2 regions of the Stenotrophomonas sp. Y-13 genome follow, and region 1 is predicted to be linked to the other one. Evidence: predicted binding sites of a transcription regulator. Region 1 holds the regulator's gene; the other holds the start of a gene.
What was found. The regulator FliA, encoded in region 1, starts transcription of late flagellar genes. The targets are predictions, from matches to a motif close to TAAAGTTTNNCNNNCNNNGGCCGATAA.
Positions count from the first base shown of each region.

Region 1 (14,358 bases):
ACGATGCGCCGGTGGTGCCGGCGTTCCGTCCCGAAGGCTTCGCCGTCGCCGCGGCGGCGCCGGTACCGGCCGCCCGCAACCGTGCCCACTTCGCGATCGATCCGCCGCTGGACGCGCCGGCCACGGCGCTGCCCGCAGCCGCCGCGCCCAGCGAACCGGCGCTGGCGGTGCCGCCCGTGGCGGCAGCGGCCGTGGCCGCGCAACCGGCACTGCCCGCCCCCGCCCCCGCCATCGCCGTGCCGGCACCGGCCCCGGCATCGACGCCGCTCAGCGTCAATGTTCCGGCACCGGCGGCCGACCCCGCCGTCGCCGCGCCCGCGCTGAGCGTGGTCCCGGCGGTACCGCGCGATGACCGCCAGCTGGCCGAACTGCGCCAGGAAGTGGCCGGCATGCGCCAGCTGATCGAGCGCGAGATGAACCGCTTCACCGACGAGCGCCTGCGCGGCAGCCCGGTGCGCGCCAATGCGCTGGACCTGATGGACGAGTACGGTTTCGACGCCGGCCTGGCCCGCGACGTGGCGGTGCAGATGCCGGCCGATACCGACCCGGCGCGCGCCCGCGGGCTGATGCTGGGCCTGATCTCCAAGAAACTGCCGATCGCCCCGGTCGACCCGATCGAGGCCGGCGGCGTGATCGCCCTGGTCGGCCCGACCGGCGCCGGCAAGACCACCACCATCGCCAAGCTGGCCTCGCGCTTCGCCGAGGCCCATGCCGCGCGCGACGTGGCCCTGGTCACCACCGATACCCAGCGCATCGGCGCCCGCGAGCAGCTGTACGGCTTCGGCCGCCAGCTCGGCATCGCCGTGCACGAGGCCAGCAGCGGCACCAACCTCAACCAGCTGCTGGAGCGCCTGGCCGATTACAAGCTGGTGCTGATCGACACCGCCGGGCTCGGCCAGCGCGATCGCGCCCTGACCGCGCAGCTGCAGTGGCTGCGTGCCGCCGGCCAGATCCGCACCCTGCTGGTGCTGCCGGCCAACACCAGCTTCCAGGACATGGACGAGGTGGTGCGCCGCTTCGGCGCGGCCAACCCGCAGGGCGTGGTGCTGACCAAGCTGGACGAGACCGGCCGCTTCGGCTCGGCCCTGTCGGTGGCCGTGGACCACCGCCTGCCGATCACCTGGGTGACCGACGGCCAGGACGTGCCCGAAGACCTGCACCGCGCCTCGGCGGCCAATCTGGTGCTGCGCCTTGAAGATTTGCGCCGCGCGGCCGATATGCCCTGCAATCCGGAGTTGAACCATGCCGTCGCGTGAGTACGCCAAGCTGACCAATGCCTTCCCGCTGTCGGCCACCCGCCGCCAGCCCGCGGGCCCCGTGCGCACCATCGCGGTGACCGGGGGCAAGGGTGGCGTGGGCAAGACCAACGTCTCGGCCAACCTGGCCGTGGCGCTGGCCGGCATGGGCAAGCGCACGCTGCTGCTGGACGCCGACCTCGGCCTGGCCAACATCGACGTCATCCTCGGGCTGCAGCCCAAGCACACCCTGGCCGACCTGGTCGCCGGGCGCTGCACCCTGGAGGACGTGATCATCGAAGGCCCCGACGGCCTGCTGGTGGTGCCGGCCGCGTCCGGCCGCCGGCACATGGCCGAACTGCAGCCGGCCGAGCACGTCGGCCTGGTCAACGTGTTCTCCGAGCTGGAACGCGACCTGGACGTGATGATCATCGACACCGCCGCCGGCATCACCGACAGCGTGTTGACCTTCTGCCAGGCCGCGCAGGACACGGTGGTGGTGGTGTGCGACGAGCCGGCCTCGATCACCGACGCCTACGCGCTGATCAAGGTGCTCTCGCGCGAGCGCGGGGTGGACCGCATCCAGGTCGTGGCCAACATGGCCCGCGACCCCAACGAAGGCCGCATGCTGTACGAGAAGCTGGTGCGGGTGTGCGAGAAGTTCCTGGCCGACGTTTCGCTGAACTACCTGGGCTGCGTGCCGCAGGACGACTGGCTGCGGCTGTCGGTGCAGCGCCAGCAGCCGGTGGTCAAGCTGTACCCGTCGGCGCCGGCGGCGCTGGCGCTGCAGGAGATCGCCCGCCGCACCGCCCGCTGGCAGGCGCCGACCGAGCCGCGCGGCGGCGTCGAGTTCTTCCTGGAGCGCATCATCCAGCGCGGGGTGGCGACATGAACCCGGCCGCCCATTACCGCGAAGTCCAGCGCGCCAGCGCCAACGACTGCATCGCCCGCCATTCGGACCTGGTGCGGCGCATCGCCCACCACCTGGCGGCGCGCCTGCCGGCCAGCGTCGAGATCGACGACCTGATCCAGGCCGGCATGATGGGCCTGATCGAAGCCTCGCGCAGCTACGACGCCGAACAGGGCGCCTCGTTCGAGACCTACGCCTCGATCCGCATCCGCGGTTCGATGATCGACGAGATCCGCCGCGGCGACTGGGTGCCGCGCTCGGTGCACCGCCGCGCCCGCGACGCCGCCGCGACCATTCGCCGCATCGAGCAGGCCACCGGCCGCGCCGCCAGCGCGACCGAAGTGGCGCAGGCCATGGACATGCCGCTGCCGGAGTACATGCGGCTGATCGAGGACGCGGCGCGCGGCCAGGTGCTGAGCCTGGAATCGCGGATCGAGGACCAGGGCGAACTGGACACCCCGGCCACCGGCGGCCCGACCCCGCAGCAGGTGCTCGAGCGCAGCCAGTTCGGCGAGGAACTGGGCAAGGCGATCGGCCAGCTGCCCGAACGCGAACAACTGGTGCTGTCGCTGTACTACGAGCAGGAGCTGAACCTGAAGGAGATCGGCGCGGTGCTCGGGGTCAGCGAGTCGCGGGTATGCCAGATCCACGGCCAGGCCATGCTGCGGCTGCGTGGCCGGTTGAAGATTTTCGAGGCGGCCGACGCCGGCCTCGTCGAACCATGAAGAGGAACACCTTTTGAACAAGAACATGCGGATCCTGATCGTCGACGACTTCTCGACCATGCGGCGCATCGTCAAGAACCTGCTGGGCGACCTGGGCTTCACCAACACCGCCGAAGCCGAGGACGGGCATGCCGCGCTGGCGCTGTTGAACAGCCAGCCGTTCGATTTCGTGATCACCGACTGGAACATGCCGGTGATGACCGGCATCGAACTGCTCAAGGCGATCCGCGCCGATGCCAAGCTCAAGACCCTGCCGGTGCTGATGGTCACCGCCGAGGCCAAGCGCGAGCAGATCATCGAGGCCGCGCAGTGCGGCGTGAACGGCTACATCATCAAGCCGTTCACCGCGCAGACCCTGGAGGAAAAGCTGGGCAAGATCTTCGAGCGGCTGGCGGCGAGCGCCTGATGACCATGCCCAGCGGAACTCCGAGCGAAAAATCGATCCTGGTGCAACACCTGCAGGACGCGCTGGCGGCGCTGGAAAGCGGCGACGAACACGGCTGGCGCCGGGAAATCGACGCGCTGGCGGCATTGCGCACGCAGCCGATGATGGCCGGGCTGGGGCGGCTGGCGCGCGAGCTTGGCCAGGCCCTGGGCGAGCTGCCGACGGTACCCACCGAGGCCGGCGAGCTGGACGACGCCTGCGCGCGCCTGGACCACGTGGTGGAGATGACCGAAAAGGCCACCCACCGCACCCTGGACCTGGCCGAGCAGTGCCGCGAGCTGGTCAGCGGCCTGCGCGAGGGCAGCGTGCCGGCGATCGAACACGAGCAGGCGCTGGAGCGCATCCGCCACAACCTCACCGAGATCGCCCTGACCCAGAGCTACCAGGACCTGACCGGGCAGATCATCCGCCGCGTGGTCGGCATCGTGCGCCGCGTGCACGAGGGCTTCGGCGCGCTCGGCCTGCCGCCGCCGGAAGACGAGGCCCGTGGCCGCGGCCTCGCCGGCCCGGCGCTGGAAGGCATCGACCGCCACGCCGTCAGCCAGAACGACGCCGACGACCTGCTCTCCAACCTGGGGCTGTGATGCCATGAGCGCCTTCGCCGACGACATCGCCGCCGATTTCATCATCGAGGCCCAGGAAATCCTGGATCGCCTCGGCGAACAGCTGGTCGCCCTGGAGCAGTCGCCCCGCGACAACGACCAGCTCAACGCGGTGTTCCGCGGCTTCCACACGCTCAAGGGCGGCGCCGGCTTCCTCGGCATCAACGCCATGGTCGAGCTGTGCCACGCCGCCGAGGAAACCCTGGGCATGGCGCGCTCGGGCAAGGCGGTGCTGCAGGCGCACCACTTCGACGCCGCGCAGCAGTCGCTGGACTGGCTGCAGGCGATGCTCGACGCGGTGTCGGCCGGCACCGATCCGCAGCACGCGCCGCCGTCGCTGATCGCGCTGTTCGACGTCGATGCGGCCCCGGCCCCGGCGGCACCGGTCGCGGTGGCCGCCCCGGCGACGGCCGGCGACCTGATCACCGAAGACGAGTTCGAGAACCTGCTCGACCAGCTGCACGGCGGCGCCGCGCCCGGCACCCGCCCGGCGCCGGCCAGCGCCGCGCCCGCCGCCAAGGGCGGCGACGAGCTGATCACCGAGGACGAGTTCGAAAGCCTGCTGGACCAGCTGCATGGCGGCGCCGCACCCGGCAGCCGCCCCGTCGCGGCCAGCGCCGCGCCCGCCGCCAAGGCCGGCGGCGACCTGATCACCGAAGACGAATTCGAAAGCCTGCTCGACCAGTTGCACGGCGGTGCCGCGCCCGGCGCCCGCGCCCTGCCGGCCACCGCGCCGGCCGCACCTGCGCGCGTCGCGCCCCCGGCACCGGCATCGACGCCGGCACCGGCACCGGCCGCGGCCAAGGCCGCGGTCGAACCGGAACAGACCGTGCGCGTGGACACCAAGCGCCTGGACGCCATCGTCAACCTGATCGGCGAACTGGTGCTCTCGCGCAACCGGCTCAAGACCCTGCGCACGCGCCTGAAAGACGAGGAACTGGACCGCGCCGTCTCCACCCTGGACATCGCCACCGCACGCCTGCAGTCGGCGGTCATGCGCACCCGCATGCAGCCGGTGGGCAAGGTGTTCTCGCGCTTCCCCAAGGTCGCCCGCGACGTCGCCCGCAGCCTCAAGAAGGAAGTGGACCTGGAGCTGATCGGCGCCGAGACCGAGCTCGACCGCAACCTGGTCGAGGCGCTGGCCGATCCGCTGGTGCACCTGGTCCGCAACGCCATCGACCACGGCGTGGAAATGCCCGACCTGCGCGAAGCGCAGGGCAAGCCGCGAATGGGCCGGGTACGGCTGTCGGCGCAGCAGGAAGGCGACTACGTCAGCATCGAGGTGCAGGACGACGGCGCCGGCATCGACCCCGAGCGGCTGCGCGCCAAGGCCCGCGAGAAGGGCCTGCTGGACCCGGAGGCGGCGGCTCGGCTGAGCAGCGAGGAGTGCCTGCACCTGGTGTTCCTGCCGGGCTTCTCGACCAAGCAGCAGGTCACCGACATTTCCGGCCGCGGCGTCGGCATGGACGTGGTGCAGTCGCGCATCCGCGAGCTGAGCGGGCAGATCCAGATCCAGTCGGAGCTGGGCCGCGGCAGCCGTTTCCTGATCCGCGTGCCGCTGACCCTGGCGATCCTGCCGACCCTGCTGGTGCAGGCCGGCGAGGACATCTACGCGCTGCCGCTGGCGCGGGTGATGGAAGTGCTGCACGCGCCGCGCACCTCGCTGGGCTGGTTCGACGGCCGCGCCGTGCTCGACCGTAAGTCGCACACGCTGGCGCTGGTCGACCTGCGCCAGTGGCTGGACGTGGAACCGGCGCAGTCGACCCTGCTCACCATCGTGGTGCTGCAGATCGGCGAGGCCCGCTTCGGCCTGGTCGTGGACCAGGTGCGGGGCCGCGAGGAAGTGGTGATCAAGCCGCTGCCCAAGGCCCTGCGCGGGCTCAAGGGCTATGCCGGCGCCACCCTGATCGGCGACGGCCGCATGGCGCTGATCCTGGACGTGGACGGGCTGCGCAGCCAGGAGTAAGCCCACCGGTCGCGCCGGTAGCGGCGCATGACCGCCGCAGCCCGCGGCCACACCCGCCCGCCGCGCCCGCGGCCGCCCCCCACCCGTTCAAGTACCCCGCGCAAACGCCGATATCCGTTAAATGGACAGACTCAGCATCATCGGACTCTTCCTCGCACTGGCCTCGCTGGTGGGTGGCAGCATACTCAAGGGAGCCGGCCTGTCCTCGCTGTGGTCGCCGGCCGCCTTCGTCATCGTCATCGTCGGCACCGTGGCGGCGATCCTGCTGCATACCTCGCCGGCGATCTTCCGCCATGCCTTCAGGATCGTGCGCTGGGTGGTGCAGCCGCCGGCCAGCGACCGCCAGGCGCTGATCCGGCAGATCGTGGAATGGAGCAACATCGCCCGCCGCCAGGGCCTGCTCGGGCTGGAGCCGCAGGTGGAGATGCAGGACGACCCGTTCCTGCGCAAGGGCCTGCAGCTGGTGGTGGACGGCGTCGAGCCCGACGCGATCCGGCACATGCTGGAAATCGAACTCAGCGGCCAGGAACACCGCGACCTGGCCGCGGCCAAGGTGTTCGAGGGCATGGGCATCTACGCCCCGACCCTGGGCATCATCGGCGCGGTGCTGGGCCTGATCGCGGTGATGAAGAACCTGGCCGACCCGAGCAAGCTCGGCCACGGCATCGCCGCCGCGTTCACCGCCACCATCTACGGCATCGCCTCGGCCAACCTGCTGTTCCTGCCGGTCGCGGCCAAGCTCAAGAGCGTGATCGCGCACAACAGCCGCGAGCGCGAGATGATCATCGAAGGGCTGATCGCCATCGCCCATGGCGAGAACCCGCGCAACATCGAAACCAGCCTGGCCGGCTTCGTGGGCTGAACCATGGCACGCCGCAAGTCCCACGAAGAGCACGCCAACCACGAGGCATGGGCCATCCCCTATGCCGACCTGATGACGCTGCTGCTGGCCTTCTTCGTGGTGATGTACGCCATTTCCTCGCTCAACGAAGGCAAGTACCGGGTGATGGCCGATGCCCTGACCACCGCCTTCGGCGGCGCGCCGCGCACCATCACCCAGGTCCAGGTCGGCCACCAGCAGCTGCAGGGCGGCGGCCACGACACGCCGGCGGTGATCCGCGCGCCGAGCATGACCGGCGGCGCGGTTTCCGACCCGACGCGGCTGCCGTCGATGGCGTCGCAGATGACGCGCCCGGTATCGCTGCGCGACCGCGAGCAGCTGCAGCGCGCCGAACGCCAGCTCGGGCAGATCGCCGAGAAGCTGACCCGGGCGCTGGCGCCGCTGGTCAGCCAGGGCGTGATCAGCGTGCGCCGCACCGAGCTGTGGATCGAGGTCGAGATCAACAGCGACATCCTGTTCGCCACCGGGTCGGCGGCGCTGGACGCCGACGCGCGGCAGACCCTGGGCAAGCTGGCCGACGTGCTGCGCGACGTACCCAACGGGGTGCGCGTGGAAGGCCATACCGACGACATGCCGATCGCCACCGCGCAGTACCCGTCCAATTGGGAACTGTCGGCCGCGCGTGCCGCCAGCGTGGTGCACCTGTTCGCCGACCACGGCGTGCAGCCGCAGCGGCTGGCGATGATGGGTTACGGCCAGTTCCGCCCGCGCGAGAGCAACGCGCTGGCCGAGGGCCGCAACCGCAACCGCCGGGTCATGGTCATCATCCTGGCCGATTCGGCCGCCAGCGCCGAGGCGCTGGCCGACGGCGCGACCACGGTCGACGCCGCACAACCCACCCGCGATGCCGCCGGCGCCGAGGCGCCCGCGCGCACGTCCGGACCGGCCTTGCCGGCAGCAATAGAAGGAGTGCACTGATGCGTATCTGGGCCATTGCCAACCAGAAGGGCGGCGTCGGCAAGACCACCACGACGCTGGCGTTGGGGCGCGGCCTGGCCGCGCTGGGCCAGCGCGTGCTGTTGATCGACCTCGATCCGCACGCCTCGCTGACCCGGGCCTTCGGGGTACCGCTGGACCCGCCGCCGCCGGGCGTGCTGGAACTGTTCGCCACCCCGCCCGGCGAGATCGCCGCGCTCGCGCGTGGCAGCGCCATCCCCGGGCTGGACTACCTGTGCGCGCAGGCCGCGCTGGCCACCCTGGAACGGCGCAGCGCCAACCAGCCGGGCCTGGGCCTGGCCCTGCAGCATGCGCTGGCGCAGCACGGGCAGCGCCACGACTACATCCTGCTCGACTGCGCACCGACCCTGGGGCTGCTGATGATCAACGCGCTGGCCGCGGCCGACCGGCTGATCATTCCCACCCAGGCCGAACCCCTGGCGCTGCACGGGCTGGAAGGCATGGTGCGCACCGGGCAGATGGTCGAGCGCTCGCGCGGCCGGCCGCTGCCGGTGTCGATCCTGCCGACCCTGTTCGACCGCCGTACCCGCACCGGCAACGAAACCCTGCGGCAGATGCAGGACCGGCATGGCGAGCGCGTGTGGGAAGACGCGATTCCGATCGACACCCGCATCAGCACCCCGGCCACCCTCACCGCCCCGGCGCACGACGACGCCTACCCGGGCCGCGGGCTGTCGGCCTACCGGCGCGCGCTCGAATGGCTGCGCGCCGAGGACGCCGCGCAACTGGAGCGCGCGGCATGAACGGCACCGACGTACTGGACGACTACCTGGGCGAGCTGCTGCTCGACGCGATCCCTGCGCCGGCACCGGCAGCGGCGCCGGTCGCCGTCGCCGTGGCGCCGGCCGCGGCTGACGCGCCGGTGGCCGTACCCGCGCCCGTTCCGGCCGCGCCGGTCCCGGCCCGCGCCGACCCGGTCATCCCCACCCCGGCACCACCTGCAGCGGTGGTGGCGCCGGCGGTGACCGCGCCAGCCGCGCCGGCCCCAACCCCGGCCCCGATCCCGTCCCCGGCCCCGGCCGCCACGCCTGCGCTGGCGCGGACCGCCGCCCCGCCCGCGGCCAGCGAACCCGGCCCCGCGCCTACGGCCACGCCCGCGGCGGCGGACGGCAACAACGTCTGGGCCGCGTTGCAGGCGCAGGCACGCGAGCCGCAGCGCCCGCAGCGCCGCGCCAGCGAGCGCACCTCGCGCTGGCTGCGCCTGCGCTGCGGCGCCCAGGCCTATGCACTGGAGCTGCTCAAGGTGCAGGAAGTGGTGCTGCCGGTGCCGCTGCTGGGCCTGCGCGGCACCGCCGCCTCGATGCTCGGCATCATGAACCTGCGCGGCCAGGTGGTACCGGTGATCGACCTGGGCCTGCACCTGGGCTTCGCCGCGGTCGGCGAAGGCAGCCAGACCCGCATCGTGGTGCTCGAGGAAAAGGGCGAGGTGCTCGGCCTGCGGGTGTCCGCGGTCGAGGACGTGGCCAACCTGACCGAGTCGCAGATCGAGCCGCCCGACACCGCCCGCATCTGCCAGATCTCCAACACCCTGTTCCGCGGCGTGGCGCGCATCGGCCAGCAGCCGATGATCCTGCTCGACGCCTCGGAACTGCTGCAGTGCGAGCGCTGAAGACGCATGCGCGCCGGCAGCGGACACCCGCCTGGCGCGGCCGCCGTTCCGTGCGCCAGTTCACGAATTCACGCGCCTGTGTCCGCGCCCCTTAAAGATCGTTCCAGCGCTGCCGTTAACTGGTCCAGTACCGTCTCTCCGGAGCAACCATGAGCACTGTGGCACTGGCGCAGGACCTGGGCATCGAGTCCACCAGCGACCTGAAGCAACACCTGGCCCCGCACCTGGGCCAGAGCGGCGCGTTGCGCGTGGATGCCAGCCAGGTGGGGCGGGTGCACACCGCCGCCATCCAGGTGCTGTGCGCCTTCGTCCAGGCCCGCCGCCAGGCCGGCCATGCCACCGTCTTCGACGACGCTACCGACACTTTCCGCGACGCCGCGCGCCTGCTCGGCGTCCTCCAGGCCCTGGGCCTGGACGCAACCCCTGACAAATCGAATTCTGTGGAGAACGTTGCATGAGCGCTCGAATCCTGGTGGTGGACGACTCGGCGTCGATGCGCCAGATGGTGGCCTTCGCCCTCACCTCGGCCGGCTTTTCCGTCGAGGAAGCCGAGGACGGCGCCATCGCCCTGGGCCGTGCCAAGGGCGCCAGGTTCAACGCGGTGGTCACCGACGTGAACATGCCCAACATGGACGGCATCTCGCTCATCCGCGAACTGCGCCAGCTGCCGGACTACAAGTTCACGCCGATGTTGATGCTGACCACCGAGTCGGCCGCCGACAAGAAGTCCGAGGGCAAGGCCGCCGGCGCGACCGGCTGGCTGGTCAAGCCGTTCAACCCGGAACAGCTGGTCGCCACCGTCCAGAAAGTCCTGGGCTGATCGCCCACCCACCGCCCCGAACCCGACCGGATAGCGCGCCCATGAGCATGGACCTGCAACGTTTCCACGCCACCTTCTTCGAGGAAAGCCGCGAAGGGCTGGACGCCATGGAGGCCGGGCTGCTGGCACTGGAGGACGGGCAGCAGGATCCGGAAATCATCAATTCGGTGTTCCGCGCCGCGCACTCGATCAAGGGCGGCGCCGGCACCTTCGGCTTCGAGGCCATCGCCGGCCTGACCCACGTGCTGGAAACGCTGCTGGACGAGCTGCGCGCCGGCAAGCGTGCGCTGGAAAGCGCCGCGGTCGATGCCATGCTGTCCTCGGTGGACGTGCTGCGCGCGCTGCTGCGCGAGGCCGAACACGGCCAGGCGGCCGACCCGGCGTTGGTCGCCGCGGTCAAGGCGCGCCTGGAAGCGGTGTTGTCCGGCGCGGCCGCCGCGCCGGCCGCGGCCCGCCAGGAAGCCCCTGCGACCGAGCCGGACGGCTGGCAGATCGGCTTCGTGCCGGCGCCGTCGCTGTTCATGAGCGGCAACGATCCGCTGCGCATCATCCGCGAACTGGAAACCCTGGGCACGCTGCAGGTCCAGGCGCGCATGGAGCGGCTGCCCGGCTTCGAGCAGATGGACCCGCTGGAAGCCTACATCGCCTGGGACCTGGGCCTGACCGGGCGCATCCCGCGCAGCAAGATCGAAGACACCTTCGCCTGGGTGGTGGACGACTGCGAGCTGGACATCCAGCCGATCATCGCCCCGCCGAGCCTGGCCACGCACGCGCCGACGCCGGCGCAGGAAGTGGCCGCCGAGGTGGTCGCCGCCGCGCGCCCGGCGGCAGCCGCGGCGCCCGCCGCGGCGGGCGGCCACGAGGCCGAGAGTTCGATCCGGGTCAGCGTCGACAAGGTCGATGCGCTGATCAACCTGGTCGGCGAGCTGGTGATCACCCAGGCGATGCTCAAGCAGGTATCCGGCGGCCTGGATCCCTCGCACGCCGAACGCCTGCTGGCCGGGCTGGACCTGCTCGAACGCAATACCCGCGACCTGCAGGAAGCGGTGATCGGGGTGCGCATGCTGCCGGTGGACGCGGTGTTCCGCCGCTTCCCGCGGCTGGTGCGCGACCTGTCCTCGCGCCTGGGCAAGCAGGTGCGGCTGCGCACCATCGGCGAAGGCACCGAACTGGACAAGGGGCTGATCGAGAAGATCGCCGATCCGCTGGTGCACCTGGTGCGCAACTCGATCGACCACGGCCTGGAAATGCCCGACGTGCGCCGCCAGGCCGGCAAGGACGAGATGGGTACCATCACCCTGGCCGCCTCGCACCAGGGCGGGCACATCGTCATCGAGGTCAGCGACGACGGCCGCGGCCTGAACCGCGACAAGATCATGGCCAAGGCCCAGGAGCGCGGGCTGGCGGTGCCCGACAACCCGACCGACACCCAGGTCTGGGACCTGATCTTCCAGCCGGGCTTCTCCACCGCCGATGCGGTCACCGACCTGTCCGGCCGCGGCGTCGGCATGGACGTGGTCCGCCGCAACATCCAGGCGCTGGGCGGCGAAGTGCAGCTGGAAAGCCAGACCGGCGCCGGCACCCGGGTGCTGATCCGGCTGCCGCTGACCCTGGCCATTCTCGACGGCATGACCGTTTCGGTCGCCGGCGAGACGCTGATCCTGCCGCTGGCCTACGTGCTCGAGGCGCTGCAGCCCAAGGCCGAGGACATCCGCACCATGGCCGGCGAAGGCCGGGTGCTGCGCGTGCGCGGCGAGTACCTGCCGATCCTGTCGCTGGGCCAGTACTACGGCTACCGCCAGGACAGCCACGCCGACCCGTTGGTGGTGGTGGTCGAGGGCGACGGCCAGAAGATCGCCCTGGAAGTGGACGAACTGCTCGGCCAGCAGCAGGTCGTGGTCAAGAACATCGAGAACAACTACCGCCGCATCGGCGGCGTCTCCGGCGCGACCATCCTCGGCGATGGCCGGGTGGCGCTGATCGTCGACGTCGGCGGGCTGGTGCGCTCGCTGCGGCTGCCGCAGGCCGCCTGATCGGTCCACCGCGTCGCGCCATGGCCTGGCATGCACGCCAGGCCGCGCGGCGGTGCCGGGGTGCTTGTGCCGGGGCGCTTCCGGCGCCGGCCCCCTGCCGTTGCCGCCGCATCCTGCTCCCCGCAAACCGCTCCACCGCGCGCCGCGTGGCGTACGGATCCGGCTTCCCGCGCCACCAGCGGCGCGGGAAGCCCCACCGAACCCGGCCCACGCCGCGGCGTGCCGCCCCCTCGCTCCAGGACACCCGCATGCATCGCCTCGCCCCGCTCGCCCTGCTCACCCTCGCCGCCCCGGCCCTGGCCGGCACGCAGGCCGACGCATGGCCCCCCCGGCTCGCCCTGGCCAACGGCACCGAGGCCACGCTCACCGGCAACTTTGCCTGGGACGTCAACCGCTTCGACGCCGATGGCGCCGCCCTCGACAACGACCAGGACTGGCGCCGCAAGGAGTTCGGCGTCGCCATCAAGCGCAAGGGCCTGTACGACTTCACCGCCTCCTACGACTTCCAGTCCGACACCTGGTTGGACGTGGCCCTGCGCCTGGAGAGCAAGGGCCTGACCGGCCGCGACCTCGGCAAGTGGCGCATCGGGCAGATGAAGCTGCCGCTGGGCTTCGAAGGCAATACCGCCACCCGCAGCGGCGCCTTCATGGAGAACGCACTGCCGACGCAGGCGTTCTACGAAGGCCGCCGCATCGGCGTGGACTGGGCGCTGGAGCGGCCGCGCTGGCTGTTCAACGCCGGCGCCTACCGCCACGACCTGCAGGGCAACAACCGCGGCGACAGCCTCGCCGCGCGGCTGGCCTGGACCCCGCGCAAGCAACCCTCGCACGTACTGCACCTGGGCATTTCCAGCACCCGCGAGCGTCCCGACGCCGAAACCAACGGCCTGGGCGTGGAGGTCGCGCCGAGCGTGCGATGGCGGGCCAGGCCGGAGGCGTCGCTGACGTCGCTGCGGCTGGTCGACTCGGGCACCCTGCGCGAGGTCGAGCGCATCGACCGCCGCGGCCTGGAGGCACTGTGGATCGAAGGCCCGTGGTCGCTGCAGGGCGAGTACCTGCAGCAGACCACCCGCCGCCACGCCCTGCCGCACTACCGGAGCGACGGCTGGTACCTGGCCGGCAGCTGGCTGCTGACCGGCGAATCGCGCACTTACAGCGGCGGCAACGTCGCCAATCCGCGCCCGGCCGGCAGGCACGGTGCCGTCGAGCTGCTGGCGCGTTACAGCCGCATCGACCTGGACGATGGCCTGATCCGTGGCGGCCGCGAACACAACTGGACCGTGGGCGCCAACTGGTACCTGGGCAACCACCTGAAGTTCCAGGCCAACTACGTCCACGCTGACGCCCGCCGTGGCACCGCGCACTGGCAGCCCGAAGTGGTGCAGCTGCGCGCGCAGCTGCATTTCTGAGGCCACCGGCGGGCCGCCCTGCCGTTCGTCCGGAACCCGCCGCCGGCGGCTGCACGGACGTCAAGAAGCGGACGCCAGCGCCGATACCGCAAATGTGCACCCCGGGGTGCAGGCCTCCCGTCGCGGCCCTTCCATATTGATGACGTCATGCAGGCGCGCCGGGCCTGCCCGTCGCTGAGCCTGTCACTGGAGATATCTGCGATGAAATGGTTCCAGAACCTTTCGATCACGCGGAAACTTGCCCTCGCCTTCTGCATCACCTGCATGATCACCCTGTTGATGGGGGGCTTCTCGCTGTGGCGGATGATGCTCGCCAACACCCAGATCGAGCAGATCAACAACAACTGGATGCCGGCGGTGCAGCAGCTGGGCGAAATGCGCGCGCAGCTGGGCGAATTCCGTACCTATGAGCAGGCGCAGCTCAGCTACCAGGGCAACCCCGAGCAGCTGGCCGACTACGACAAGCGCCTGGCCGACACCCGCGGCCTGATCGAGGCCGCCGAGAAGGCCTACGACGACATCGACACCGACTACACGCCGGAAGAACTGGCGATGTACGAGAAACTCAAGCAGCACCGTGCGGCGTACTTCGCCGCGCACGAGCGCATTGCCGCGGCCATCGCCGCCGACGATTTCGACACCGCGCGGAGCATCTCCTCGGACGAATCGCGCAAGCAGCGCCGCCTGCTGTTCGACCAGCTCAAGCAGATGTCCCAGTACAACCAGGAGCAGCTGGCCCGGGATGT
Region 1 is NZ_CP176501.1:1,903,800-1,918,157, forward strand. It holds gene flhF (flagellar biosynthesis protein FlhF) at 1-1,256, shown strand, start outside; gene ACJ7VY_RS08685 (MinD/ParA family protein) at 1,243-2,127, shown strand; gene ACJ7VY_RS08690 (RNA polymerase sigma factor FliA) at 2,124-2,870, shown strand; gene cheY (chemotaxis response regulator CheY) at 2,884-3,276, shown strand; gene ACJ7VY_RS08700 (protein phosphatase CheZ) at 3,276-3,899, shown strand; gene ACJ7VY_RS08705 (chemotaxis protein CheA) at 3,904-5,883, shown strand; gene ACJ7VY_RS08710 (flagellar motor protein) at 6,005-6,745, shown strand; gene motD (flagellar motor protein MotD) at 6,749-7,702, shown strand; gene ACJ7VY_RS08720 (ParA family protein) at 7,702-8,484, shown strand; partial or broken gene ACJ7VY_RS08725 (chemotaxis protein CheW) at 8,502-9,350, shown strand; gene ACJ7VY_RS08730 (lipid asymmetry maintenance protein MlaB) at 9,500-9,808, shown strand; gene ACJ7VY_RS08735 (response regulator) at 9,805-10,170, shown strand; gene ACJ7VY_RS08740 (chemotaxis protein CheA) at 10,212-12,203, shown strand; gene ACJ7VY_RS08745 (OprO/OprP family phosphate-selective porin) at 12,452-13,612, shown strand; gene ACJ7VY_RS08750 (methyl-accepting chemotaxis protein) at 13,814-14,358, shown strand, end outside.

Region 2 (14,358 bases), 1.6 Mb from region 1:
AACCTGCGCATCGCCCAGCGCCGCGGCGCCGACCTGGCGCGCAAGCGCGACGCGCTGCAGCTGGAGATGCAGGAAAAGGAACGCTCGCGCGAGCAGCTGGTGCATGCGCTGAAGATCGAGAACGTGGGCCGGCTGGCCAGCGGCGTGGCGCATGATTTCAACCATCTGCTGGCGCTGATCATGGGCTACGCCGGCAAGGGCCGCCGCAGCGACGATCCGGCCGAGCTGAAGGCGGCGCTGCAGGGCGTGGAGTCGGCGGCGCGGCGCGCCGGCGCGGTGACCCGCCGGCTGCTGGACTTCAGCCGCCAGGACGTGGCCCGGCCGCAGCTGCTGGACGCGGCCCCGACCATCGCCACGATGGAGCCGATGCTGCGCCAGTTGTTCGACGCGCGCACGGTGTTCGAACTGGATACCGGCCGGGTGCAGTGCCAGATCCATTTCGATCCGGCGCAGCTGGAACTGGTGCTGTTGAGCCTGGCCGCCAATGCCCAGCAGGCGATGCCCGACGGCGGCACCTTCCGGCTGGCGCTGTGCTGCCCGGAGCCGGGCAACGAACTGCGCATCGAAGTGAGCGACAGTGGCCATGGCATGAGCGAGGAAGTGCGGCAGCGCTGCATGGAGCCGTTCTTCACCACCAAGCCCAGCGGCCAGGGCACCGGCCTGGGCCTGGCGGTGGCCGGCAACCTGGTCGCCGCGGCCGACGGCCGCATCGAAGTGGACAGTGCCCCGGGCGAAGGCACCCGGTTCCACCTGTACCTGCCGGCGCGGCCGCTGCCCGCCGGGCCGGTGCCCGCGGCCGGGGGCGGCGAAGCGCTGCCCTGCTGACCGGCGCCGGGTGGCCGCCGCGGCGCGGGCCTGGCAGCGGCTACACTGCGGCACGGCCCGTCCGGAAACTCGTCCTTGGTCTCAAGCTGGATCCTGCTGCTGGTCTCGCTCGGCTATGCCGCGCTGCTGTTCGGCGTGGCGTGGTGGGGCGACCATCGGCCGATGTATCCGGACCGGCCATGGCTGCGGCCGGTGGTCTACAGCCTGGCACTGGCGGTGTACTGCTCGTCGTGGACCTTCTACGGCGCGGTCGGCACCGCGGTGCGCTATGGCATCGGCTACCTGCCGATCTACCTGGGGCCGCTGCTGCTGCTGCTGTTCGGCTGGCGCATCATCGAGCGGCTGGCGCTGATCGCGCGCAGCGAGAACGTGGTCTCCATCGCCGATTTCATCTCCTCCCGCTATGGCCGTTCGCGGCGCCTGGCCGCGCTGGTGGCGGTGATCGCGCTGATCGGCGTGGTGCCGTACCTGGCGCTGCAGTACAAGGCGGTGGCGATGAGCCTGCAGGTGCTCACCGGCGACAGCGGCGGTGGCGGCGTGCTCACCGATCCGGCGCTGTACGTGGCGCTGCTGATGGCACTGTTCGCCACCCTGTTCGGCACCCGCCAGGTGGACGCCACCGAACACCACCACGGCATGATGCTGGCCATCGCGCTGGAGTCGATGATCAAGCTGCTGGCGATGGTGGCGGTCGGGGTGTTCGCCTACGTCTGGCTGTCCGACCGCGGCACCGCGGTGGTGGCCTCGGCGCGGACCCTGTTCGAAGGCACGCCGCCGGTCGGTTTCGTCTCGCAGACCCTGCTCAGCTTCCTGGCGCTGATCTGCCTGCCGCGCCAGTTCCACGTGGCGGTGGTGGAGTGCGGCGACGTCGGCGACGTGCGCCGCGCGCGCTGGCTGTTCGGTGGCTACCTGGTGCTGATCTCGCTGATGATCGTGCCGATCGCGGTGGCCGGCAACGCGCTGCTCGGCAGCGGCGGAGTGGTCGACGACGCGCTGGTGCTGGCGCTGCCGATGAGCACCGGCAACACCGCGCTGGCGCTGGTGGCCTATGTCGGCGGCTTCTCGGCGGCCACCGGCATGGTGATCGTGTCCTCGATCGCGCTGGCGACGATGATCAGCAACGACCTGGTGATGCCGCTGCTGCTGCGCCGCAGCGGCGACCACCGCGAGGCCGCCGACGTCGCCTCGCGGGTGCTGTGGATCCGCCGCCTGGCGATCCTGCTGCTGGCGCTGGTGGCGTACGGCTATTACCGCGGCAGCAACAACGACACCATGCTCGCCACTTACGGGCTGATGGCCTTCGCCGCGGTGGCGCAGTTCGCGCCGGGCCTGATCGGCGGGCTGTACTGGCGCGGCGCCAGCCGCCGCGGCGTCGGCGCCGGCATGGCGGTGGGCTTCGCGCTGTGGGTCTACACGCTGCTGCTGCCGGCGCTCAGCCACGGTGGCTGGCTCGACGTGGCGCTGGTCGAGCACGGCCCGTTCGGCATCGACTGGCTGCGCCCGGAACAGCTGTTCGGCCTGCGCGGCTGGGACCCGCTGACCCATGGCACCTTCTGGTCGCTGCTGCTCAATGCCGCGACCATGCTGCTGGTGTCGATGCGCTGGCGCCCGGGGGTGGCCGAACGGCTGCGCGTGGCGCCGTTCCTGGAGCCGTATGCGCGGCGCCCGGCGGTGGCCGGCGACTGGCCGGCGCACGTCAAGGTGCGCGACCTGCTGGCGCTGGCCACGCGCGTGGTCGGCGACGTGCGTGCGCGGCGCGCCTTCGTCGAGCAGGCGCAGGCGCTGCAGCGCGAGTTCCAGCCGGCCGCCGCCGCCGACCGCGCCTGGGTGCAGTTCACCGAACGCCTGCTGGCCGCGTCGATCGGCGCCGCCTCCGCGCGCCTGCTGCTGACCAGCCTGCTGCGCGGCTCGGGCATGGACCTGGGCGAAGTGGTCGCGGTGCTGGACGAGGCCGGGCAGGAGCTGCGCTTCAACCGCGAGATCCTGTCGACCACGCTGGAGAACATCAGCGCCGGGGTCAGCGTGGTCGATCCGGACATGCGCCTGACCGCGTGGAACCGCCGCTACCAGCAGATGTTCGGCTACCCCGACGGCATGCTCTACGTGGGCCGCCCGGTCGCCGACCTGATCCGCTACAACGCCGAGCGCGGCGAACTGGGCGAAGGCGACATCGAGGTGCAGATCAACCGCCGCATCGGCCACATGCGCGCCGGCACGCCACACGTGTTCGAGCGCACCGGCGCCGACGGCAAGGTGATCGAACTGCGCGGCCAGGCCCTGCCCGGCGGCGGCTACGTCACCAGCTACAACGACATCAGCGACTTCAAGCGCGCCGAGCAGGCGCTGCTGGAGGCCAACGAGACCCTGGAACAGCGCGTGGCCGAGCGCTCGCAGGCGGCCGAGGCGGCGCAGCAGTCCAAGACCCGCTTCCTGGCCGCGATCAGCCACGACGTGCTGCAGCCACTGAACGCCGCGCGGCTGTTCGCCTCGGCGCTGCGCGACGGCCTGCACGAGAACGACGAACAACGCCATCTCGCCGAGCGCGTGGATGCCTCGCTGCGCGCGGCCGAGGAGCTGCTCGACGGCCTGCTCGACGTGTCGCGGTTGGATGCCGGCGGGCTGCGCCCGACCCTCACCGATTTCGATGCCGCGGTGCTGGTGCGCGAGCTGGCCGCGCAATACACCCCGGTGGCGGCCGGGCGCGGGCTGCGGCTGCACGTGTTCGCGCGCCCGGCGTGGGTGCGCAGCGACCGCCGGCTGCTGCGCCGGGTGCTGCAGAACTTCATGGCCAACGCGCTGCGCTACACGCGCAGCGGGCGCATCGTGCTGGCATTGCGGGTGCGCGGTGGCCAGGTCGAGCTGCAGGTGTGGGATACCGGCCCGGGCATTCCCGAGCACCACATGCAGCAGATCTTCAACGAGTTCCACCGCTACCAGCAGCCGTTCGACTGGGGCGAGCAGGGGCTGGGCCTGGGCCTGTCGATCTGCCAGCGCATTTCGCGCCTGCTGGGCCATGGCCTGGATGCGCGCAGCCAGCCCGGCCGCGGCAGCATGTTCTCCATCACCCTGCCGCGGGTGCCGACCCCGGCGGTGGCGCCACCGCCACGCGCCATGCCGGGGTTCGGCGGCGACGAGGCGCTGGCCGGGCTGCGCGTGCTGTGCGTGGACAACGACCAGGAAATCCTCGACGGCATGCGCGCGCTGCTCGGCCGCTGGAAGGTGGAAGTGATCGCTGCCAGCACCGTGGACATCGCGCTGCAGAAGATCGCCGAGCACCCCGACGTGATGCTGGTGGACTACCACCTGCATGACCGCATGGACGGGCTCGACGCGCTGGTTGCACTGCGCGCCGCCGCCGGCCGGCCGCTGCCCGGCGCGCTGCTCACCGCCGACGGCCGCGACGAGTTGAAGCGGATGGCGCGCGAGCGCGGCTACCGGGTGCTGACCAAGCCGGTGAAGCCGGCCTCGCTGCGCGCCTTCCTGACCGCCTGGCGGTAGGGCCTCGTGGAAGCCGGTTGCGCCGGCGATTGCCGGCCGCACCGCTTCATGTAGATGCGCTGCTTGCCGCGCATGGGGTCTCACCGGGAAAGCCCGTGCGGGGCGAGCCCCGCACCTACGTGGAGCTTCGTTGCTGCCCGGCGGTAGAACCTCGTCGGCGCCGGGCGAACCGGTGATTGCCGGCCGCGCCGCTCCGCGTAGATGCGCTGCTTGCCGCGCATGGGGCCTCACCGGGAAAGCCCGTGCGGGGCGAGCCCCGCACCTACGTGGAGCTTCGTCGTTGCCCGGCGGTAGAACCTCGTCGGCGCCGGGCGAGCCGGCGATTGCCGGCCGCACCGTTTGCGTAGATGCGCCGCTTGCCGCGCATGCGGCCTCACCGGGATAGCCCGTGCGGGGCGAGCCCCGCACCTACGTGGTTCCTCGCCGCCTGATGGTAGAGGCCCGTGGGCGCCGGCCGCACCGCTCCGCGTAGATGCGGGGCTTGCCCCGCATGCGGCCGCTCCGCGTAGATGCGCTGCTTGCCGCGCATGGGGCTTCACCGGGAAACCCGTGCGGGGTGAGCCCCGCACCTGCGTGTCAGGCCGCGCCGTGCAGGTGTTCGTACAGGATGCTGGCGCCGATGACGATCAGGATCACGCCGCCGACGATCTCGGCGCGCTTGCCGACCAGCGCGCCGAGCACGCGCCCGAGCATGATGCCCAGGGTCACCATGACCAGCGTGCACAGGCCGATGACCAGCGCCACCACGCCGATATGCACGTCCAGGAAGGCCAGGCTCACGCCGACCGCGGCCGCGTCGATGCTGGTGGCCAGGCCGGTGGCGGCCAGCGTCAAGAAGCGGTGGTGGCGGTTGTCGCCGGCGTCCTGGGTTTCCTCCTCGGCATCTGGGCGCAGCCCGGCCACGATCATGTGCACGCCCAGCGCGCCGAGCAGGACGAAGGCGATCCAGTGGTCGAACGCTTCCACGTACTGCGAGGTGGCGCGGCCCAGCAACCAGCCCAGCAGCGGGGTGATGGCTTCGATCACGCCGAAGATCAGGCCGGCGCGCAGTGCGTCGGGCAGGCGCGGCCGGCGCATCGCCGCCCCCTTGCCGATCGCGGCGGCGAAGGCGTCGGTGGACATGGCGAAGCCGATCAGGAGGATGGAAAGTGGGGACATCGGGTTTTCCTGGCCGGGCGGACACGGACGGCACGCGGCGCGCCCGACCTGACGTTGCGCTCGCATGCCGTTGGTCTCGCCAACCGTGGAACCGGTCGCACGCGCCACGACGCAATGGTCGAGTGTGTTGACGCGTGCGCTTCCAGACGCTGGAAGCAGGCTACTCCCCAAGGGAGCGCGGATTCTAGCACGCCGCCGTGGCGCCCGCGGCCCTCGCCTGCGGCCGCTGACATGCGCCTGTCATCAGGCGCTGGCCTCATTGCGCCGCGCGCCGCCCGCGGCGCGCCTGCGTTCGCCGGACGTCCTAAAGAAAGCGCGGCAGCGGCCGATCCAGAGGCGTTCCCACGCCCGGAGTCGTGCAATGAAGTTCCCGCTTGGAATCGCCCAGAAGCTGCGGTTGAGCCTGTTGGCCCTGGTGGTCGGCCTGGCCGTCATCGGTTCAGCCTATGCCTGGCTCAGCGCCGGCACCCGTGCCGCCGACCAGCGCCTGCAACGCTACCAGCAGGACGCGGCGCGGCTGGAGAACCTGGCGCGTGCCTTCGCCGAAGCGCGGCGCGCGCAGGCCGAGTATGCCATGTCGTTCTCGACCACCGCCGGGCAGGCGTTCGGCAAGGCGCGTGCGCAGCTGGGCCAGGCATTGGCGCCGGTGCCTGGCGCCGAACCGTGGCCGCCCGGGCTGGCCACCGCGCTGCAGGCCTACCTGGAATCGGCGCGGCTGCTGGACGAGCGCATCGGCGAGCTCGGCCACGATGCCGACAGCGGCATGCAGGGCGAACTGCGCGCCGCGGTGCATACCGTGGAGAACCTGATCGGCGAATACCGCGAACCGGAGCTGCAGGTGTCGATGCTGAGCATGCGCCGCCACGAGAAGGACTTCATCCTGCGCCGCGACCAGAAGTACGCCGACGAACTGGGCGCCGAAGCGATGCCGTTCGAACTGCTGCTGCAGCGCGCGCGCATGCCCGAGCCGGTGCGCGCGCAGGTGCGCGAGGCGATGCAGCGCTACCAGGGGGCATTCCTGTCCTATGCGGCGGCGCGCTTCGGCGTGGACAGCGAGACCCAGGCGCTGGACGACTATGCCGCGCAGGTGGACCCGGTGATCCTGCGCCTGCAGCGCGACCAGCGCAGCGCGCTGCAGGCGCAGCAGGCCGGGCAGGCCGCCGCGCGCAACTGGATGAACGCCGCCTTCGCCGCCACCGTGCTGATCGTCGGCGCGCTGCTGGTGACGCTGCTGGTGCTGCTGCTGCGTGCCATCGACCGGCCGCTGGCCGCGGCCGCGGCGTTCGCCGGGGCGATTGCCGACGACCACCTGGACGGCACCCTGGTGGTGCGCAACCGGCATGACGAGATCGGCCGCCTCGCCACCGCGCTGATGCAGATGCAGGCCAGCCTGCGCGAACGCATCGCCAGCGAACGCGTGGCCGCGCTGGCCAACCAGCGCGTGCGCCAGGCGCTGGACGTGGCGCGCGCCGCGGTACTGGTCACCGATGGCGACGGACGCGTGGTGTACGCCAACGATGCCCTGCGCCAGACCTTCGCCGAGGCGGGCGTCGATGCCGCGGTGGATACCGGCGCCGACGTGGCTGCACTCGGCACCGAGGTGGCCGCGGTGCTGGCGCGGGCCCGCGGGGAGGGCGCTACGGTCGATGCCGAAGTCGAGCTGGGCAACACCGGCTTCCTGCTGCGCGCCAGCCCGGTGCTGGAACAGGCGCGGGTGCTGGGGCTGGTGATGGAATGGCAGGACCGGCGCCTGGAGCGGGTGATCGCCCACGAAGTCGCGGCGGTCGTGGCCGCGGCCGCGGCCGGCGACCTGCAAGGGCGCATCGAACTGGCCGACAAGCAGGGCTTCGTGCGCGAGCTGGCCGGGCGCATCAACGCGCTGCTGGACAGCGTGCAGACCCAGGTCGGCGATGCCACGCGGGTGATCGGCCACTTCGCCCGTGGCGACCTGAGCGCGCGCATGCGCGACGATGGCGACGGCATCTACGCGCGGCTGCGGCAGGGGCTGGAGGTGGCGATGCGCCAGGTCGGGGCCATTGTCTCCAGCATCCAGCAGTCGGCCGGCAGCGTGCAGTCGGCTGTGGCCGACATGGCCAGCGGCACCCGCGAACTGTCCGCGCAGGTCCAGCAGCAGGTCGACGACGTGCACGACGCGCTGCAGCGCGTGCGCTCGGTGGCCGGGGAGGCACGCGAGAACGCCGACAGCGCGCGCCACAGCGCCGAGATCTCCGAAGCCGCGAGCGTGGCCGCCGAACGCGGACGCGAGGCCACCACCGCCGCGGTGGCCGGCATGGAGCGGCTGCGCGCGTCCTCGCGCCATATCCGCGAGATCGTCGCCACGGTCGACAGCCTGTCGTTCCAGACCAACCTGCTGGCGCTCAACGCGGCGGTGGAAGCTGCGCGCGCCGGCAGCCATGGCCGCGGCTTCGCGGTGGTCGCCAGCGAAGTGCGGCAGCTGGCGCAGCGCTCGGCCGCGGCGTCGCAGCAGATCCGCGCGCTGGTGGATGCCTCGCTGCAGCAGGTCGAGGCCGGCGCCCATCTGGTCGACAGCAGCGGCGAGGCGATGCAGGACATCGGCGGCCGCGTGCAGCAGGTGGTGGTGGCGATGGCGCGCATCGACGCGGCGTCGGCGCGCCAGGTCAGCGCGGTGGACGACGTCGAGCGGCTGCTGCGGCGCATCGGCGACGGCACCCGCCAGAGCGGCAACGTCGCCCGTGCGTCCTCGCAGGCGGCGTTGGCCATGCACGAGCAGGCGCAGGAGCTGGCGGCGGCGGCGGAAACCTTCGTGGTGGACGGCGCCGCCGCGCCGCGGCTTTCGCCGGCGGCCTGACCGTGGACGCGACGGCGGGGCGGCGGCGTGCCGCCCCGGCATGGCGTGGCTCAGTCTTCTTCCGGCGGCAGCACGATGCTGTCGTCGTCGATGGCCAGCTTGCCGGCCATCAGCACCGCCTGGGTGCGGTTGGTGACGCCGAGCTTGCGCAGGATCGCGGTGACGTGCGCCTTGATCGTGGCCTCGGACACGTTCAGGTCGTAGGCGATCTGCTTGTTGAGGCGCCCGGCGCCGAGCATCTGCAGCACCCGGAACTGCTGCGGGGTGAGTTCGCGCAGGCGCTGGCCGACCTCGCGTTCCTCGTGGTCGGTGGGCGGCACGTTGTGCGCCTCGGCCGGTGCCCAGCGCTCGCCGTCGAGGATGGTGCCAAGGGCATGGCCGATGGTGTCCGAATCGGCCGACTTGGGGATGAAGCCGAACGCGCCATGGTCGAGCGCGCGGCGCATCACCGTCGGTTCCTCGCGCGCGGACACCACCACGATCGGCAACTGCGGGTGCAGCGAGCGCAGGTGCACCAGCGCGTTGAACCCCTGCGCGCCTGGCATGTTCAGGTCCATCAGCACCAGATCGGCATCGGGATGCTGCTCGGCCAGCGCATACAGCGCCTCGACGCTGTCGGCCTCCAGCAGCTGCACCCCGGGAATGACCCGCTGCACCGCGCCGCGCAGCGCTTCGCGGAACAGCGGGTGGTCATCGGCGATCAGCAGGGTAGGCATTGGAGCAGGAGTGGCTGAAGAGGAGTGAGGAGTGAGGAGTGAGAGAAGGCAAAAACAAAAGCCGGTCTGCTTGCGGGGAGAGGTTGGGAAAAGGGCGGAGTGAGAAGCGGGCAATCAAACCACTGCTGCTTTCTCTCACTCCTCTTCACTCATCTCCTGGCCTCACCGAACCTTGCGCTCTTCCACCAGCGACGCCACCACCGAGGGGTCGGCCAGGGTCGAGGTGTCGCCGAGCTGGTCCGGCGCATTTTCGGCGATCTTGCGCAGGATGCGGCGCATGATCTTGCCCGAGCGGGTCTTGGGCAGCCCCGGCGCCCACTGCAGGTGGTCCGGTGCGGCGATCGGGCCGATCTCCTTGCGCACCCACGCCACCAGTTCCTTGAGCAGCTCGTCGGTCTGCGCCTCGCCGGCCACCAGGGTGACGTAGGCGTAGATGCCCTGGCCCTTGATGTCGTGCGGGAAGCCCACCACCGCGGCCTCGGCCACCTTCGGGTGGCTGACCAGCGCGCTTTCCACTTCGGCGGTGCCGATGCGGTGGCCAGAGACGTTGATCACGTCGTCGACGCGGCCGGTGATCCAGTAATAGCCGTCCTCGTCGCGGCGGCAGCCGTCACCGGTGAAGTAGCTGCCCGGGTAGGTGCGGAAATAGGTGTCGATGAAGCGCTGGTGGTCGCCGTAGACGGTGCGCATCTGCCCCGGCCACGAGTCGCGGATGATCAGGTTGCCTTCGGTGGCGCCTTCCTGGATCTCGCCGTCGGCGTTGACCAGCGCCGGCTGCACGCCGAAGAACGGCAGGGTCGCCGAGCCGGGCTTGAGGTCCACCGCGCCGGGCAGCGGCGCAATCAGGATGCCGCCGGTCTCGGTCTGCCACCAGGTGTCCACGATCGGGCAGCGCGCGTCGCCGACCACGTCGTGGTACCAGCGCCAGGCTTCGGGGTTGATCGGCTCGCCGACGCTGCCGAGCAGGCGCAGGCTCCTGCGCGAGGTGCGCTTGACCGGCGCCTCGCCGTCGCGCATCAGCGCGCGGATCGCGGTGGGCGCGGTGTAGAAGATCGTGACCTGGTGCTTGTCGATCACCTGCCAGAAGCGCGAGGTGTCGGGGTAGTTCGGCACGCCCTCGAACATCACCGAGGTGGCGCCGTTGGCCAGCGGGCCGTAGACGATGTAGCTGTGGCCGGTGACCCAGCCGACGTCGGCGGTGCACCAGTAGACGTCGTCCTCGCGCAGGTCGAACACCGCCTCGTGGGTGTAGGCGGCGAACAGCAGGTAACCGCCGCTGGTATGCAGCACGCCCTTCGGCTTGCCGGTGGAACCGGAGGTGTAGAGGATGAACAGCGGGTCCTCGGCGTTCATGCGTTCCGGCTCGCACTGCGCCGGCTGGGTGTCCACCACGTCATGGAACCAGCGGTCGCGCGGCGCCTGCATGTCCACCGCCGCACCGGTATGGCGCACCACCAGCACGGTTTCCACGGTGTGGGTGCCGGGCAGCTTCAGCGCGGCGTCGACGTTGGCCTTCAGCGGCACCTTGCGGCCGCCGCGCAGGCCTTCGTCGGCGGTGATGATCAGCTTGCTGCCGCAGTCGCCGACGCGGTCGGCGATGGAATTGGCGGCGAAGCCGCCGAACACCACCGAGTGGATCGCGCCGATGCGCGCGCAGGCCAGCATCGCCACCGCGGCGTCGACGATCATCGGCAGGTAGATGGTGACGCGGTCGCCCTTGCCGACGCCGAGGTTGCGCAGCGCGTTGCCGAGCCTGCACACGCGTTCGTGCAGCTCGCGGTAGGTGACCTTCTGCGCCGGCATGTCCGGGCTGTCCGGCTCGAACAGCAGCGCGGTCTTGTCGCCGCGGGTGGCCAGCTGGCGGTCCAGGCAGTTCACGCTGACGTTGAGTTCGCCGTCCTCGAACCACTTGATGCGGAAATCATCCAGCTGGTAGCTGACGTTCTTGATCCGGGTGGGCTTGGTGAACCAGTCCAGGCGCTCGGCGGCCCTGGCCCAGAACGCATCGGGGTTTTCCACCGATTCGCGGTACTGCTGCTGGTACGTGGTCTTGTCGATCCGCGCCCGGGCGGCGAACGCGGGATCGACGGGATAGAGATCAGCCATGGCAATACCCTCACCTTTGCACTTGTAACCAATGGGGGAGCCGCATCTGCGACGCGGCCGCGACCTCCCAAGTGTGCCGCATCACCCCAGTCGCGCGCTGCCCCCCGGCTTAGACGATGGTCGAATACCCGCACGCTTTCGACTAATGGCGAATAGCCGCCCGCGGTGAACGCCGCGCACCCTGCCGTGGACCGTGCGACCGACGCGGCCGTCAACGCCAGCCGGAGAGAGGCAGACCTGATGAACAGACACGTGTTGAAACGCGCGGACCGCGCGTTCCCCGCCACGACGATGGTGCGCCGGCCACTTGCCGCCGCGTTGTTCGTGGCGCTGCTGGCGCCGGGCATGGCCCTGGCCGGCACGGCGAAGGAGAAGGCGCTGGAAGCGCGCGTCGCCGAACTCGAGCGCCAGGTGCAGCTGCTGCTCTCCACCCAGCAGCAACAGCAGGGCGCGATCGCCCAGGCCCAGGGCGATGTGCAGCAGGTGCGCGCCGAACAGGCGGCGGCCGCCGCCGCACCGGCCAGGCCCGCGGTGCCGGCCGGCAAGCAGCCGATCCAGGTGACCAGCATCACCCCGGGCGCCACGCCGGGCACCACCTTCAAGTTCGGCGGCTTCATCAAGGCCGACTTCCTGGCCACCCGCACCGGCGACGGCCAGCTTGCCGACGACGCCACCGGCCGTTCGCTGTACCTGCCGGGGCAGACCCCGGTGCATGGCGCCGGCGGTTCGGGCAAGGCCTCGGGCGTGGACTACAACGCCCACGCCAAGTTCTCGCGCTTCAACCTGGGCGTGGACCACGTCGCCGAGAACGGCGACAAGGCCGGCGCGCTGGTGGAGATGGACTTCTTCGGCAACGCGCTGGGCAACCAGACCGCGACCAACACCTATGGCGTCACCCTGCGCCATGCCTACATGTACTGGAACAACTGGCTGGCCGGCCAGACCTGGTCCAACTTCATGGACGCGGCCTCCATTCCCGAGGCGGTGGACTTCGTCGGCCCGACCGACGGCGTGATCTTCGTGCGCCAGGCACAGGTGCGCTACACCCGGGGCGGCTTCAGCGCCGCGCTGGAGAACCCGGAAACCACGCTGGTCGGCGCCACCAGCTCCGACCGCGGCTCGCTGCCCGACCTGACCGTGCGCTACGGCTGGAAGGGCGACTGGGGCACCTTCGGCGTGGCCGGCCTGCTGCGCCAGCTGAAGGTGGACAGCCAAGCCACCGGCGCCCACGCCACCGCCACCGGCGGCGGCCTGACCGTGGGCGGCAAATGGGTGATGGGCGGCAGCGATTCGCTGCACTACCAACTCACCGGCGGCCAGGGCATCGCCCGCTACATCGGCCTGGGCATCACCGGCGACAGCGCCTGGGACGCGGTGCGCGACGAACTCGACCCGACCGGGGTGATCGCCGGCTACGTCGGCTGGCGCCACGCCTTCACCCCTAAGCTGCGCACCAACCTGATCTACGCGCGCAGCGACTACGACAACGATGCCTCGCTCACCGGCGCGCTGGTGACCAAGAGCGTGCAGTCGATCCGCGGCAACGTGTTCTACACGCCCATGCCCAAGGTCGATATCGGCGCCGAGCTGATGTACGGCGTGCGCGAGATCGAGAACGGCCGCAAGGGCGACATCAGCCGCGTGCAGTTCACCACCAAGTACAGCTTCTGAGTCCGGCAGCGGCGTCGCCACGGCGCCGCTGCCACCGCGGTAAACGCAGTCCCCTTCTCCCTACCCCCACGGGGAGCACTCATGCCCGCACCGGCGCGCAGCGCACGCCGGGGCCCGTATTCCCGAAATCTGGAGAATCCCGATGAATGCTTCCGTCGATCCCCGTGTTGAGCGGATCGCCTCCCACCCGGCCTACCGGCGGCTGCGACAATCGCGCAACCGCCTGGGCTGGATCCTCACCGTGCTGATGCTGCTGGCCTACTACGGCTACATCGGCCTGATCGCCTTCGACAAGGCGTTCCTCGCCACCCCGCTGGGCGCGGGCCGCATCACCACCATCGGCATCCCGATCGCGCTGGGGCTGATGGTGTTCACCATCCTCATCACCGGCTTCTACGTACGCCGCGCCAACAAGGAGTTCGACCAGTTGACCCAGCAGATCGTGGAGGACGCGCAATGACCCGTCCGTTCCTGCGCCCGGCCGCGCTCATCGCCCTGCTGGCCGCCAGTGGCGCGGCCCTGGCGGCCGGTGGCGACATCGGCCAGACCGTGCGCCAGCCCACCAACTGGACGGCGATCGTGATGTTCGCCGCGTTCGTGCTGGCGACCCTGGGCATCACCAAGTGGGCCGCCGCGCGCACCCGCTCAGCGTCCGATTTCTACACCGCCGGCGGCGGCATCACCGGCTTCCAGAACGGCCTGGCGATCGCCGGCGACTACATGTCGGCGGCTTCGTTCCTGGGCATCACCGCGGCGGTGATGGCCAACGGCTACGACGGCCTGATCTACGCCATCGGCTTCCTGGTCGGCTGGCCGATCCTGACCTTCCTGATGGCCGAACGGCTGCGCAACCTCGGCCGCTTCACCTTCGCCGACGTCGCCGGCTACCGCTTCGCGCAGAAGCCGATCCGGCTGTTCGCCGCCTCCGGCACGCTGGTGGTGGTGCTGTTCTACCTGATCGCGCAGATGGTCGGCGCCGGCGCGCTGATCAAGCTGCTGTTCGGCCTGGACTACTGGATCGCGGTCGTGCTGGTGGGCGTGCTGATGATGGTCTACGTGCTGTTCGGCGGCATGACCGCCACCACCTGGGTGCAGATCATCAAGGCCTGCCTGCTGCTGTCCGGGGTGACCTTCATGGCGCTGATGGTGATGTGGCAGTTCGGCTTCAGCTTCGAGAAGCTGTTCGCCACCGCGGTGCAGGTCAAGACCCAGATCGCCGCCAATGGCGGCAAGAGCGCGGAAGAGGCCGCCGCGGCCGGCCTGTCGATCATGGGCCCGGGCGGGTTCGTCAAGGATCCGATCTCGGCAATCTCCTTCGGCATGGCGCTGATGTTCGGCACCGCCGGCCTGCCGCACATCCTGATGCGCTTCTTCACCGTTCCCGACGCCAAGCAGGCGCGCAAGTCGGTGTTCTGGGCCACCACCTGGATCGGCTACTTCTACATCCTGATCTTCATCATCGGCTTCGGCGCCATCGCCCTGGTGCTGACCAACCCGGCCTACGCCGACCCGGTCACCGGCACCATCCAGGGCGGGCCGAACATGGCCGCGGTG
Region 2 is NZ_CP176501.1:3,530,403-3,544,760, reverse strand. It holds gene ACJ7VY_RS16040 (sensor histidine kinase) at 1-825, shown strand, start outside; gene ACJ7VY_RS16035 (NahK/ErcS family hybrid sensor histidine kinase/response regulator) at 901-4,323, shown strand; gene ACJ7VY_RS16030 (manganese efflux pump MntP family protein) at 4,900-5,481, opposite strand; gene ACJ7VY_RS16025 (methyl-accepting chemotaxis protein) at 5,843-8,311, shown strand; gene ACJ7VY_RS16020 (response regulator transcription factor) at 8,362-9,027, opposite strand; gene acs (acetate--CoA ligase) at 9,190-11,133, opposite strand; gene ACJ7VY_RS16010 (DcaP family trimeric outer membrane transporter) at 11,374-12,804, shown strand; gene ACJ7VY_RS16005 (DUF485 domain-containing protein) at 12,947-13,264, shown strand; gene ACJ7VY_RS16000 (cation acetate symporter) at 13,261-14,358, shown strand, end outside.
Region 2: a site for FliA is predicted at 5,787-5,813, ahead of ACJ7VY_RS16025 (methyl-accepting chemotaxis protein). Genes of this name have one in related genera too.